2 regions of the Knoellia pratensis genome follow, and region 2 is predicted to be linked to the other one. Evidence: predicted binding sites of a transcription regulator. Region 2 holds the regulator's gene; the other holds the start of a gene.
What was found. The regulator Rex, encoded in region 2, represses fermentation and respiration genes when NADH is low (regulators of the CRP and FNR family bind a similar motif). The targets are predictions, from matches to a motif close to CTTGTGAANNNNTTCACAAG.

Region 1 (7,136 bases), on a different contig from region 2:
GTGCTCGCCAACAATGCGGGCGGGCTCTTTGGTCAGGAGAGCACGAAGGACGGGTTCGACAAGACCTTCCAGGTCAACCACCTCGCCCCCTTCCTGCTCACCCACCTCCTCATGGACCGCCTCGTCGAGTCCGACGCGACGGTCATCCAGACCTCCAGCGCCGCGCACCGCCTCTTCGGCAACATCGACCTCGAGGACCTCGACAACGCCCGCAGCTGGAGCGCCAACAAGGCCTACGGCGACGGCAAGCTCGCCAACGTGCTGTTCACCGTCGAGCTGCACCGACGCTTCCACGACCAAGGCGTCAACGCCGTGGCCTTCCACCCGGGCGTCATCCGCACGAACTTCGCCAACGACACGCCCAGCCTGATGCGATTCGTCTATCGCACCCCCCTGGCGCGGCTGCTGACCGGCGTCGAGTCGGGCGGCGGGCGACTCACGTGGCTCGCGGCCGGCATCCCGGGTGAGACGTGGGAGTCGGGTCGCTACTACGAGAACAACAAACCCGGCAAGATCAACCCCCAGGTCAAGGACGCCGCGCTGGCGCAGGGCCTGTGGGAGCGCAGCGAAGCGCTCCTCGGCCTCTGACTCGGACCCACAGTGGACGAGTACACGACGCGGTTGCTGACCCCCGAGACGTGGGACGACTTCGCTGCCCTCGTCGAGGCGAACAACGGTGTGTGGGGCGGTTGTTGGTGCATGGGCTTCCACCCCGAAGGCTTCGGCGACAGCCCGAGTGTCAGCGGCAACCGCGCCGCCAAGCAGGCTCACGTCCGCGCCGGCACCGTGCATCAGATGCTCGTGTATGCCGGTGAGCAGTGCGTGGGCTGGTGCCAGTTCGGGAGCCCGGTGGAACTGCCCAACATCAAGAACAAGAAGGTCTATGAGAAGGACGCGACGGACCTGCCGGACTGGCGGATCGGGTGCATCTTCACCGGCAGCAAGCACCGGGGTCACGGTGTTGCGCGGGCGGCGGTCACGGCGGTGCTGGACGAGATCCGGGCGGGCGGCGGTGGCGTGGTCGAGGCCTATCCCGAGCAGGTCGAGGAGCGTGGGCCGCAGCGCGGAGCCTTCTTCCACACCGGGCCGGAGAGTCTTTTCGAGGAGTTCGGCTTCGAGCGAGACCGCAAGATCGCGAAGTGGCGCTGGGTCATGCGCCTCACCCTCACGCCCTGACTCGGGCCAGGGATCCGGGTGGATGTGCGCTTCACCTGCACGTTTGGCACACTCGCTCCTCGTGTGTGACCGTGACGGGGACCAGCAGCTGCCGGGCGGCAGTCTGCTTCGCGATCACGCGCAGGGGTTCGCCGCGCACGAGCACGGCGGCTCGAGCGTGCCCATCGACGACCTCCTGGCGGCCCTGGACATTCCTCGGGCAGACCTCGCGGCGTTCGAAGCCACTCGCAACCTGTGGGCCGGGGAGCCGATGGCACCCGACCCCCACGCGAGCCTGGACCACCTCGTCACCGTGCTCGCCTCGCTCCCCGCAGAGCTGATCGTTCACGACGCGATCGGGTGGGTCTGCGCCACCTGGTCCACGATCCCCGAATCCGGCACCGAGACGACGACCGACATCATCGCGCGCTACGGGGCCGCCCCGGGCGCCTGGGTCTTCCATGCCGCCGGGATCCCTCCCGAAGACGTCGAGCACGTGAATCCGGAAGCGGTGGAGGTCATCGCGGTCCTCGCCGTCGCGCGCGGCGCCATCCTCCCCCCGCGACGCTGAGTCTGCACCGCGGGGGGAGCCGGTGGACTCGGTCAGCCGTGGCGCAGGGCTGCCGACTCGGAAGCAAGCGTCTCAATCCGGCCCCAGTCACCCTGTGCCACAGCATCTTTCGGCGTGAGCCACGAGCCGCCGACGCACCCGACGTTGGGCAGGTCCAGCCAGGCGGCCGCCGTCTCGGGGGTGATGCCGCCAGTCGGGCAGAACCGCAGCTGCGGGCACGGCCCGCTCACCGCAGACAGGTAGGGGCGTCCACCGCTGGCCTCCGCCGGGAAGAACTTCATCGCCGTGAGCCCGGCTTCGGCCAGGGTCAGCATCTCGGTGAGGGTCCCGGCCCCAGCGAGGAGCGGTAGGCCGCTGGCGAGCGCGGCATCCAGCAGGCGCGGCGGCGATCCCGGCGTGACGATGAACTGGGCACCGGCGTCCTTGACCTGCTGCACCTGCTCCGGGGTCACGACCGTGCCGGCTCCGACGACCATGCCCTCGACCTGGGAAGCGACGGCCTCGATCGCGCCGAGGCCGGCTGAGCTGCGCAGCGTGATCTCGATGACGGGTATGCCGCCGCGCACCAGGGCGCGGGCCAGCGGCACCGCCTGCTCGACCGAGTCCACGACGACGACCGGGATGACCGGGGCAAGGTCGAGCACGTCGTCAGCGCTCGCGATCACGGGCCGGGTGGAGCTCGACGCGGTGGTGGATGTGGTGGTGGATGTGGTGGTGGTCATCGGTTCTCCTCGCTGCTGACGAACGGTGCGGCATCGCTCTGGTCCCAGACGTGACCGAGGTTGCCGAAGATGTGGGCGCCCTCGTCGGCGCGACCGACGGCGGCGCGCATGGGTGCGAACAGCTCACGCCCCGTGCCCGTCCCCACTGCGCTGACGCGCGGCGACGGAACCCTGGCGGCGAACTCGTCCTCGTCGACGAGCACATCGAGCCGTCCGGTGAGCGAGTCGACCCGGATGACGTCGCCATCGTGGATCTTCGAGATCGGCCCGGCGTGCACCGACTCGGGGGTCACGTGGATGGCCGCCGGAATGGCTCCCGAAGCGCCACTCATCCGTCCATCGGTCACGAGAGCCACGGCATACCCACGCTTTTGCAGGACACCGAGAGAGGGGGTGAGCGCGTGCAGTTCGGGCATCCCGTTGGCGCTGGGGCCCTGCTCGCGGATCACCACGATGACGTCGCGGTCGAGCTCGCGACGCGAGAATGCCTGCAGGAAGCCGACCTGGTCGGTGAAGACGCGGGCCGGAGCCTCGATGACCCGGTGCTCGTCCTTGACCGCGGAAACCTTGATGACGGCGTGCCCCAGGGTGCCGCCGAGAACGCGCAGTCCGCCGTCGACCGTGAATGGGTCGTGGGCTTCGCGAAGGACGGACGGGTCTCTGGATTCGGTTGCGGCGTCGAGAAACTCAAGCTGTCCGTCGATGATCGTCGGACGTTGCGTGTAGCGGCGAAGCCCCGGCCCGGCAACCGTCAGGACGTCTTCGTGGAGGAGCCCGTTGTCGAGCAGGGTGCTCACGAGGAACGGGGTACCGCCGGCCGCGTGGAAGTGGTTCACGTCGGCGGTGCCGTTGGGATAGATCCGGGCGATGGAGGGGACGGCCGACGACAGGACGTCGAAGTCCTCCCACGTGAGGTCGATCCCGGCGGCCGCCGCCATCGAGATGAGGTGCATCGTGTGGTTCGTCGAACCACCGGTGGCCAGCAGGGCGACGACACCGTTGATCACCGCCTTCTCGTCGACGATCTGGCCGATGCCGTAGGGCGTGTCCGACGCGGCGATCTCGGCAATGCGGACCGTGGTGGCGGCGGTGAGCGCGTCACGCAGCGGGTCATCCGGGTGGACGAACGCGGCCCCGGGCAGGTGGAGCCCCATGACGTCCATGAGCATCTGGTTGGAGTTGGCGGTGCCATAGAACGTGCAGGTGCCCGCCGAGTGGTAGGACGCGACCTCGCTCTGGAGCAGTTCGTCGCGACCGACCTCGCCCGCGGCATACGCCTTGCGGGTCTCGGCCTTGTCGGCGTTGGAGCGTCCGCTCGCCATCGGTCCGGCGGGGACGAGCGCGGTCGGGAGGTGACCGAACGAGAGCGCACCGGCAACGAGCCCGGGCACGATCTTGTCGCAGACGCCGAGCATGAGGACGCCGTCGAACACGTCGTGTGACAGGGCGATCGCTGCCGACATGGCGATGACGTCGCGGCTGAAGAGGCTGAGCTCCATGCCCGCTCGCCCTTGGGTGATGCCGTCGCACATCGCGGGCACTCCGCCAGCAACGCGGGCGACGGCGCCGACCTCGCGGGCGGTCTGCTTCATGGAGTTCGGGTAGTGCTCGAAGGGCGCGTGGGCCGACAGCATGTCGTTGTAGGAGGTGATGATCCCCAGGCTCACACCGGTGTCGGCCGCCATCGTGGTGCGGTCGGCGCCACCACATGCGGCGACGGCGTGGGCGAGGTTGGAGCACCCGAGGTCGGTGCGGGCAGGGCGCAGGCTCAGCTCGGAGGCCGCGCGCGAAAGGCGTTGAAGGTATGCCGTGCGGCTGGCACGACTGCGTTCGGTCACCGATGCGGTGACCTGGGCGACGGCAGGGTGGAGGGCGGGGGCCATGAGGCTCCTGGGTTCGGCGGTCAGGGACGGGACCGCGCGAACGGCGACATTGGCGTTGCGCACTTGTGATCCAGATCACAAGTGTGACGATCCCGGCCGCTTCGACAAGAGCCATCCCGGGATACGGACGGGTAGCCCGTCGCGGTCGGTTGCCACTCGGTCGCCAGACGTGGAACGGGAGAACCTCCGGGTGGCGTGGGACTTTCGCAGTCCACACGTCACCCGGAGGTCCTCACCTGCCACGGGTCGGTTCACCACGCCGAACAGTCTCGACCCTCGTGGCTGGGCATCACCTCTGGGTCAGGGCCACAGGTTGGGGTTCTTGTCCGATCCGTAACCGCCGTAGCGCGGGCGTCGCTCCAGGTGCAGGTGCGGGCCGGTGGTGTTCCCGGTGTTGCCGGAGTAGCCGATCAGCTGGTTGGTGGCGACAGCCTGACCGTCGCTCACCACTCTCCTCGACAGATGGCAGTAGCCCCAGTCCGAGCCGTCCACGTTGTCGTTGATCAGGATCATGGTGCCGTACGCGGAGCCCCAGTTCGCCCGGCCGGTGCGGCAATCGCCGGCGATGGTCGCGTAGACCGGCGTGCCGATGGGGCAGCCGATGTCGACGCCGGTGTGGTATCCGGCCGCCCAGTCGCCGGGCTGCCTCCACTGGGCCGTGATCGGGTGCGCGGTGGGGTTCTTCACGGGCCGCACGTACGACGCGGCCATAGCTGCTGGCGCTCCGACGATGCCACCGATGGCAAGTCCGGCGACCGTTGCACCCCCGCTCAGGATGATCCGTCGACTGGGCATGGACGATTCGTGATGGTCTGTCATGTCAGTTCTCCCGGTTCTACTCATGATCGGGGTGTGAGGACCCTGAAACAACGCTCATGCCCACCAGCCCCCGCTCGCTTGTCTGGGTCATTTCGCGCGCCGACCAACCTGCATGGCACACCACGTCCCAAACCCCGCTGCGAAACCGCTGCGAGTCCATTGAGTCAAACAGAACTCGCCCCATCTCGCCCAAGATGCAGGCGGGTGAGCACGCCGAGCGCCCTCGGCGAGTCACGACGGCAGATGACTAGCGGCGACTGCCCCAGTTCCAGGTCGGGGTGGTGAGCAGTCCCTGACCCTCGACGAAGGTCTCGCCGAGGTCCTTGACGAGGGTCACGCGACGAGCCGGTGAGCCCAGCCCGATCGTGCGCTCCTCGTCGCCATCATCTCCGTCGTCGTCCTCTTCGTCGTCGTCGCGCACGCGGAGCAGTTGCGCGAGGGTTTCCGAGTGCGACACCACCATGATCTGGCTGCGTTCAGCCGCAACGGTGATGAGCCGGGCCAGGGGTGGCAGCAGGTCGGGGTGGAGTGAGGTCTCGGGCTCGTTGAGCACCATGAGGGGCGGCGGGTCGACCGTGAGCAACGCGGCGACGAGACAGAGGTAGCGCAGGGTCCCATCGGACAGCTCGGCGGCAGAGAGGGGTCGCAACATCCCCGGCTGGTGGAGGTGGACGTCGAAGCGCCCGTCGACGACGGGGACGTCGAGCGTCGCGCCCTGGAAGGCGTCGGCCACGGCAGCATCGAGGCCTGACCGCCCGTTCTCGCGGATGGTCTGGAGCGCTGCGGCGAGATCGGCACCGTCGTCCGCGAGGACCGGGGTTCGGGTGCCGATGTGGGCCTGTCGCGCTGGCGCCGCTGCGTCGGCCCGGAAGCCGTCATAGAACCGCCACCCCTGGATGAGTCGCCGCACCTGCAGCAACTCTGGCGCGCGGTCAGGGTCGGCGACCTCGGTGAGCATCGACTCCCACGGTCGGAGGGACTGGGTGAGCCGGGCCCATCCCGGGCGCTTGGTCGCAGACGGCTCGATCGGTTCGGGATCGGACTCCCACCCCTCGTCCCTGCCTGCGTACCAGTCCGAGTCCCGTGCGATGTCAGGGCCGTCTCCAGTCCAACGCGCCTCGACCGTGCCCCAACGACGGCGCACGAGAACGGTATTGGGCCGCATCACCGGCCCTGCCCAGACGATCTCGCGCTTGATCTCGGGATCGCGCAGGAACGCCGAGCCACCTCCGTCGGACCCCGAGCCCTGGGGCGGAAGGCCGAGGTCGACGAGATAGCCGAAGTCCTCGGTCGTGAACCCCAACCGCAGACTGATCGGACCCTTGCGCACCGTCCCCTCGACGGCATACCCCGATTTTCGCGCACCACTCAGGCTGACCGGACCAGCCCACAGTGCTGACTGCAGGCCACCCTCGCGCGCCAGGGTGCCGATGGCATCGCCGCAGCCGCAGCCCGCGAGCAGCCGGAGGCTGCGATAGAGGCTCGACTTGCCCGATCCGTTCGCGCCGGTGACGACGTCAAGGCCGTGCAGCGGCACGACGACATCACGCAGCGAGCGATATCCCGAGACGGCGACAGCAGTGAGCCCGAACGAGAACGTATGCCGAACCCCTGACAGCCGTCACAGGCCGAGCATCAGGGGCGGGTCCGGGAGCTCTCCCGCGATCAGCGCCAGCAGCGGTGTGGCGATGTCACGCGGCGAGAACAGGTCGGGTCCGGCGTACTTCGCGATGTCTTCCTGCCGCCACCACCGCCAACCGCTGATGTACTCGCCGGCGAGGGCGTCGTCGGAGAGTGCTCCGCGGGGATCGAATCCAACGGTGCGGACAAGGAAGTAGTCGTTGACCAACCCGTCGTAGCTGTCCGCCAAGCCGGGAGCGGCGACCTCCTGGTGCCAGACGTGAGGCGGGTCGGCGTCCAGGACGAGCCCTGTCTCCTCGAGCAGCTCCCGGCGCAGCGCCGCCAGCGGGAGTTCACCGGGTTCAA
Region 2 (7,136 bases):
ACGAGGCCCTTGACGGCCCGCTCGATCTGCTGGGGGGTGCGCGGGGGCTCGACCGAGATCGTCGGAACCGTTGTGGCCTGGGCGCCGTAGCGCTCGAGGCGGCGGACCATGGAACCGGACTGGTCCTTGGTACGCGGGACGAGGACGTTCCACCCGAAGAGCGGCTTGGTCTCGAACCACGAGAGGTTCTCGCGCAGTGACACGTTGTCGCCGACGACGGCCAGCGCGGGGAACTGCATCGACTTGGCGGCCGTGGCGACCTCGGCGAGCGTCGTCGTGATGGTCACCTGCTGCACGGTGGTCCCGCGCTCGGTGATGGCGACAGGCGTGTGGTCGGCGCGACCGGCTGCCCGCAGGGCCTCGAGCGTGCCGACGAGGGTGTCGGGCTGCCCGAGGACGACGACGGTGACGGCGGGGTCGATCGCGACAGCGATGTCCTTGAGCTTCTCACCGGCGCTGATGACGTGGATACCGCGCGAACTGCTCGTCGTGAGCGGGATGCCGGCGTAGGTCGGCACTGCGCTCACCGAGCTGACGCCCGGGACGACCTCGAAGGGCACGCCAGCCTTGACGCAGGCTGCAGCCTCCTCGGCCAGACCGTTGAAGGTCGCCGGGTCGCCATCCATGAGGCGCACGACGAGCCCACGCGGGTGGGCCTTGGCGGCCCTCACGACGAGCTTGGCGCGGGAGGCGTGGGTCAGCGGCTGACCGTGCTCGCCGTGACCGGCGTCGACGATCTCGACCTCGGGTCGGGCATGACGGGCAACGACATCCTCACGGGCGACCTGGTCGATGACGACGGCGTCGGCCTCAGCGAGGTACTCGAGTGCGCGCATCGTCATCAGTCCGGCGTCCCCGGGGCCGGCGCCGACGAAGGCAACCCTCGCGGGGGTGCGGTTGGTCGTGGTGGGTCGGATCGAGCGGGTGGTGCTCACTGGTCACGCTCCGGGGCGTTCGGTGTGGACGGTACTGGCGGTGGTGGTGCCGGTCTTGATGAGGGCGAGGTCGGCAGCGCCGTCCTCGAGGAGAAGGCGGGCGAGCTTGCGACCCACGGCGTCTGCGTCGGCGGGGCTGCCCGTGGCAGAACGACGAATGTCGCCCGAGCCATCAGGGCTCGAGACGACGGCGCGCAGCGACAGCTCGTCACCGTCATCCCCCAGGACGATCTCGGCGAGAGCCCCAACGGGTGCGGAGCAGCCGGCCTCGAGCTCGGAGAGCACGGCCCGCTCGGCGTCGACGCAGGCGCGGGTGTCGGCATCGTCGAGGGCGGCAACGGCATCGCGGGTGGCGGCATCGTCGGCACGGGCCTCGACGGCGAGGGCACCCTGGCCAGGCGCGGGAAGCATCTGGATGGGGTCGATGACCTCGGTGACGACCGACGTGCGACCGAGCCGCGCGAGTCCGGCCTGGGCGAGGACGACGGCATCGAGGTCACCGTTGGTGACGCGCCCGAGGCGGGTGTCGACGTTGCCGCGCAGCTCGCGGATGTCGAGCCCGAGCCCGAGGGCCTCGAGCTGGGCGCGCCGTCGCGGTGAACCGGTGCCGACGGTCGATCCGGCCGGGAGCTCGCCGAGGGTGAGTCCGTCGCGGGCCACCAGGGCGTCGCGGGGGTCCTCGCGCGAAGGAATGGCGGCCACGACGAGGTCGTCCTCGGGTGTCGTGGGCAGGTCCTTGAGGGAGTGCACGGCGAGGTCGACGGTTCCGGCGCGCAGGGCGTCGCGCAGGGCGGACACGAAGACGCCGGTGCCACCCATCGTCGCGAGCGGGGTCGTGCGGTCGCGGTCGCCATGGGTGGTGATCTCGACGAGTTCGACGTCGTGGCCGAGGGCGCGCAACTGGTCCGCGACCCATCCGGACTGCGTCGTGGCGAGGGCGGAGCGGCGGGTGCCCAGGCGAAGAGTCATCGTCCGACCCCCTCGTCTTCGATCACGGGCAGGATCGGCGGGGTGGACACGACCGACACCTCGCGCGGGTCGAGGTCGAACAGCTCGCTCAGGGCCTTGGCATAGCTGCCGCCCTGACCGCTCTGGGCCATCTCCTTGACGCGCACGGTCGGCGCGTGCAGGAGCTTCTCGACGATGCGGTGGACGGCACGCTGCACCTCGGCGCGGTCGCCGTCGTCCAGGTCCGGGGTGCGCCGCTCGAGCCGCGCCATCTCGCGATCCACGACTTCCTGCGCCCGTGAGCGCAGAGCAGCAACGGTGGGCGCCACGGCTTCCGCAGAACGCTCCGTCAGGTATGCCGCGACCTCACCCGTGACGATGTCGCGCGCCTCGCGCACCTGCGGGACGTCGCCGGCGTGGCTGAGCATCTCGCCGAGCTCGGCAAGACCGATCCGCGTGGCACCGTCGAGGTCGGCGACTGCGACATCGACGTCGTGCGGCAGGGCCAGGTCGATGAACACCTGAGGGCGACCACCACGGGCCACCGCAGCAGCAGCGACGTCGGCCGCAGTGAGCACGACGCCGGTCGCGCCGGTGCTCGAGATGATGATGTCGGCGTCGGTCAGGGCTGCGAAGCGGGCGTCCCACGCGAGGGCGGCGCCGCTGACTCGTTCGGCCAGGCGCTCCGCGCGGGCCAGGCTGCGGTTGGCGATCGTCACCGATGCCGCACCGGCCTGGCTGACGGTGGACGCCGCGAGCGCGCCCATGCCACCAGCGCCGAGCACCAGCACGCGGGAGCCCTCGATGGGACCCACGAGCGCATGGGCCGCGAGGAGTCCAGCGCCCACGAGCGAACGGCTCACGTCATCGATCGCGGTCTCGGTGTGAACGCGCTTGCCGACCCGAAGTGCCTGCTGCAGGAGAGTATTGAGCGCCGGGCCAACGTGACCGCGACGCTGCGCGCGGGTCAGCGCGTCACGGAGCTGGCCCAGGATCTGAGCCTCACCGACGGCCATCGAGTCGAGTCCGGCGGCAACGGAGAACGCGTGGGCGATGCCACGGTCCTCGTAGTGCACGTAGAGGTGCGGCTGGAGGTCAGCCAGCGCCATACCCGTCGCGGCAGCGAGCGCCTCGGACACATCGGTGAGCGCACCATGGAAGGTGAGCCCCTCGGCATACACCTCCGTGCGGTTGCACGTCGAGACGACGACGGCTTCGACCGCGTGCTCGGAGGAGACGATCGCGGCTTCGAGGCGCCCGCGGGCGGCCTGGTCGAGGACGGCTGACTCAAGAAGCTCCATGGGTGCGCCGTGGTGCGAGAGGCCGAGGACGAGAAGGCTCACAGGGCGACCTCCGTGACATCCGACTGCCCCGCGAGATCGAGCTCGCCGGTGCGACGCTGCTCGTGGAACGCGAGGATCTGCAGCTCGGTCGACATGTCGACCTTGCGGACCATGACGTCATCCGGCACGTCGAGAACGCACGGTGCGAAGTTGAGGATTGAGCGGACACCGGCCGCGACGAGACGGTCAGCAACGTCCTGCGCCGAGTCCGCAGGCGTGGCGATGACACCGATGGCAAGCCGGTCGTCGCTCACCAGCGCGCCGAGATCGCCCATCGGACGGATCCGGCGGTCACCGACCTTCGCGCCGACCAGGGCATCGTCACGATCCAGGACCGCGATGACGTTGAAGCCGCGCGTGGCAAAGCCGCTGTAGGCCGCGAGCGCCCGACCGAGGTTGCCCATCCCGACGATGGCCACGGGCCAGTCCTGGGTGAGGCCGAGGGCCGTCGAGATCTCGTAGGCCAGTCGGTCGACCTCGTAGCCAACACCACGCACTCCGTAGGAGCCGAGGTGGGAGAGGTCCTTGCGCAGCTTGGCCGAGCTGACACCTGCCGCAGCGGCGAGCTCCTCGGAGCTCACGGAGCTGATCCCGCGCTCCGCGAGCGAAGTGAGGGCCTGCAGGTATCCCGGGAGTCGAGCCACTGACGCGTCGGGGATACCCCGGCGAGCTGCGACGTCGGCGGACACGTGGCCTTCGACTCCTGTCTGGAAGGTGTGGTGATGCCCTGTCAGGGTACGCACTTGTGAAGCGATGCACAAAGTCGCGAACCTACCCCGAGACGCGGGCCTCACCACACTCTGGTACAAGCCTTCTGCGTAACCGCTTGCACCCCTGATGGGTATGCCGCCCGCTCTGGTGGGTGCCTCGGGTCGCCTAGCGCAGGGGCTGGCTGAGTGCGGCGCGCAGGCGGGCTTCGTTGACGCGCCAGAAGTCGAGCTGACGTCCGTCGACGAGGGTCACGGGGATCTCCTCGGCGTAGCGCTCCAGGAGGTCGGGGCGCTCCAGGATGTCGAGCTCCTCAAACGACTCCCCCAGGTCCTGCGTGACTCTCGCGATGATCGCTCGCGCGTCGTCGCAGAGGTGGCAGCCCGGCTTGCTGATCAGGGTGACGCGCGGCATGTCAGAAGAAGACGGAGCGGCGTTGCATGAGCAGGGAGTAGAGGGTCTGCTGGATCGTCTCGCGCACCTGGTCGGTGAGGTCGAAGACGAGCATCGGGTCGTCGGCCGCCGCGCTGCCGTGGCTGGCGGTCTCGATGGGCGCGCCGAACTCGATGATCCACTTGCTGGGCAGCGGGATGAGGCCGAGCGGGCCCAGGAGGGGGAAGGTCGGCGTGATCGGCGCGTAGGGAAGGCCCAGGAGGCGCGCGACCGTCTTCATGTTGCCGATGATCGGCGCGATCTCCTCGGCCCCGACCACGGAGGTCGGGATGATCGGGACGCCGGCCTTGAGCGCGGCCGAGACGAATCCACCGCGACCGAAGCGCTGCAGCTTGTAGCGCTCCTTGAACGGCTTGCCCACGCCCTTGAACCCCTCTGGGAAGACGCCGACGAGCTCGCCCTTGGAGAAGAGGCGGTCGACGTCGTCGCCGGTCGCGAGGGTCGACCCACCGCGGCGCGCGAACGCCCCGAGGATCGGGGTCTGGAAGACGAGGTCGGCACCCAGTGCCCGCATGACACGGTGCTGCGGATGCTCGTCGTGCACGGCCTGCGCGACCATGAGGGAGTCGATGGCGATGGTGCCCGAGTGGTTGCTCACGATGAGCGCGCCACCCTCGGCGGGGATGTTCTCGAGCCCGCGAACCTCGACCCGGAACCAGTTCCTGTAGATGGGGCGCAGCATCGGGAAGATGACGTTCTCGGCGAAGTGCTCGTCGTAGCCGAACTCGTCGACCGAGAAGTCGCCCTCGATCCGCCGGCGCAGGAAGGCCAGGGTCGCGGCGATCCGACGCTCGATCTCGTCGGGAGACAGGCCCGCGCCCTGGGCCGCGATGCGCATGGCGGAGATGGAGGCGCTCAACAGTTCGTCGATCCCCGGGACGGGCAACGCCATGTCGGTCTGCGTCGCTGTCGGATCGGGTGAGAGGCGCTTGGGCTCGGGCGAGGACGCGACCCGCAGGTGACGGCGCCTGGCTTCGTCAGCTGCACGCTTCGCGCGCGGACTCTGAGGGAGTAGGCCGCCCTGCTTGGTTGCCTTGGACGAGGGCTTGGTGCTGGCCGTGGGCCGCGGACGGTGGGCCGTGCGAGCGGCGACGGGTTGCTCGATCGGCGGCTTCGCCGCCTCGGGCTTGACCGTCTGTGCCTTCGAAGGCCGTGCCTTCGAAGGCCGTGCCTTCGAGGGCTGGGCAGTCGTCGAACTGGCGGCCTGGGTGGAAAGCAGGGGGGTGGAGCGGCGGCGCGCGCGTTCGCCAGAGGCCCGGGCCGCACCTGCGGCGACGGACGACACCTTCTTCTTCGGCGCCTTGGCTGCGGGCGTCGTCGTCGAGCTCGTCGTCTTCTTCGTCGCCATCAGCGCTTCCCTCGACCCAGAACCTGTTGTGTCGCAACGAAGATCCCGCCGACGGCACCGGTGACGGCGTCGAACGAGGGATAGACCGGACTCACGGTGCGGGCGAAGTCCTCGAACGCAGCCCGCGTCGAGAACGACGGGTTGAAACCGAACGCCTCACGCATCGCCGTGGTGTCCACGCCCCGGCCGAAGGCGAGGAAGGACATCTGGTCAGGACTGAAGTCGACGAGGCCGAACCGCTTGCCGAGTCCCCCGATGGTGCCGGCAGCTGCCAACGGGACCATGACGATCGGACGCCGGGTGATGGCGGCGGCCTGCATGACGGTGAGGACGCCGTCGCCCGCGAGATTGATGACACCGGTGGCCGAGCCGGTGACCCCGCGGGCCAGGGCAGCGATCGCGTCATCCTCGTGGATGAACTGCAGTCGGGCGTCATATCCGAACGGCACCGGAATGACTGGCAGGTGGAAGTAGTCGGTGATCGAGGTACGGATCCGCGGACCGATGATGTTGGCGAAGCGCAACGTGAGGATCTCGGCGTCGGGTCGGCGGCGGGCGAAGCCGCGCACGTAACCCTCGACCTCGATGGAGTCCTTGCCGAACCCCGAGGACGGCAGCCGGCGGGCGCTCATCTCCTCGGTGAACATCGCCGGGTCGCGCGGGGTCGAGCCGTAGACCGCAGCGGTGGACTTCACGACGAGGCGCTTGACCGAACCCGCCTTCTGGCACGCAGCGAGCAGCTGCATGGTGCCGATGACGTTGATCTCCTTCTGCGGAGTGCGTCCTCCGGCGAAGGTCGGCGTCGCGATGACGTTCGCATGCACCACGGTGTCGACGTCACCCTGGGCGATGACCTTGCCGATCATCGGGTTGCGGATGTCGGCCCGGATGAACTCGGCGCCCCCGAGGTCTCGCGGTGGTGGGATGACATCGACACCGATGACCTTGTCGACACCGGGGTCGGCCGCGAGCCGCCGAGCGAGGACACCACCGACATGGCGGGACACCCCCGTCACGAGAACTACTTGGCCCACGGGCACTGCCTCTCTTGTCGACCACGGTCTTTCGTGCCTGACCCTACTTCCCGTCGCACTGTGACGGAGGGGTTGGAGAGGCCTGTCACCCAGCAGACCACGGGCTGGACGGGCAGCGCGAGGTGAGCGCGGGTCCCACGCTCCGCGTGGGCCGGCATACCCCGTCGTGAATGCAGAACGGCCCCCGCCGCAGGGGCGAGGGCCGATCACACGCGTCAGGAACGCGTCACTTCTTGTTGCGGCGCTGGTGGCGCGTCTTGCGAAGCAACTTGCGGTGCTTCTTCTTGGCCATGCGCTTGCGACGCTTCTTGATCACTGAACCCATGAGCAGTCCTTGCTGATTGAGAGAAATTCGAACGACGGTGGA

Region 1: a site for Rex is predicted at 4,394-4,413, ahead of edd (phosphogluconate dehydratase). Genes of this name have one in related genera too.

Annotation. Positions count from the first base shown of each region.
Region 1 is NZ_JBHTDJ010000001.1:627,055-634,190, reverse strand. It holds gene ACFQRE_RS02880 (SDR family NAD(P)-dependent oxidoreductase) at 1-588, shown strand, start outside; gene ACFQRE_RS02875 (GNAT family N-acetyltransferase) at 601-1,176, shown strand; gene ACFQRE_RS02870 (hypothetical protein) at 1,238-1,726, shown strand; gene eda (bifunctional 4-hydroxy-2-oxoglutarate aldolase/2-dehydro-3-deoxy-phosphogluconate aldolase) at 1,759-2,448, opposite strand; gene edd (phosphogluconate dehydratase) at 2,445-4,331, opposite strand; gene ACFQRE_RS02855 (M23 family metallopeptidase) at 4,632-5,126, opposite strand; gene ACFQRE_RS02850 (AAA family ATPase) at 5,398-6,687, opposite strand; gene ACFQRE_RS02845 (NUDIX hydrolase) at 6,772-7,136, opposite strand, start outside.
Region 2 is NZ_JBHTDJ010000003.1:321,099-328,234, reverse strand. It holds gene ACFQRE_RS11370 (bifunctional uroporphyrinogen-III C-methyltransferase/uroporphyrinogen-III synthase) at 1-935, opposite strand, end outside; gene hemC (hydroxymethylbilane synthase) at 939-1,904, opposite strand; gene ACFQRE_RS11360 (glutamyl-tRNA reductase) at 1,901-3,226, opposite strand; gene ACFQRE_RS11355 (redox-sensing transcriptional repressor Rex) at 3,223-3,915, opposite strand; gene ACFQRE_RS11350 (glutaredoxin family protein) at 4,103-4,348, opposite strand; gene ACFQRE_RS11345 (1-acyl-sn-glycerol-3-phosphate acyltransferase) at 4,350-5,735, opposite strand; gene ACFQRE_RS11340 (NAD-dependent epimerase/dehydratase family protein) at 5,735-6,751, opposite strand; gene ACFQRE_RS11335 (30S ribosomal protein bS22) at 6,996-7,094, opposite strand.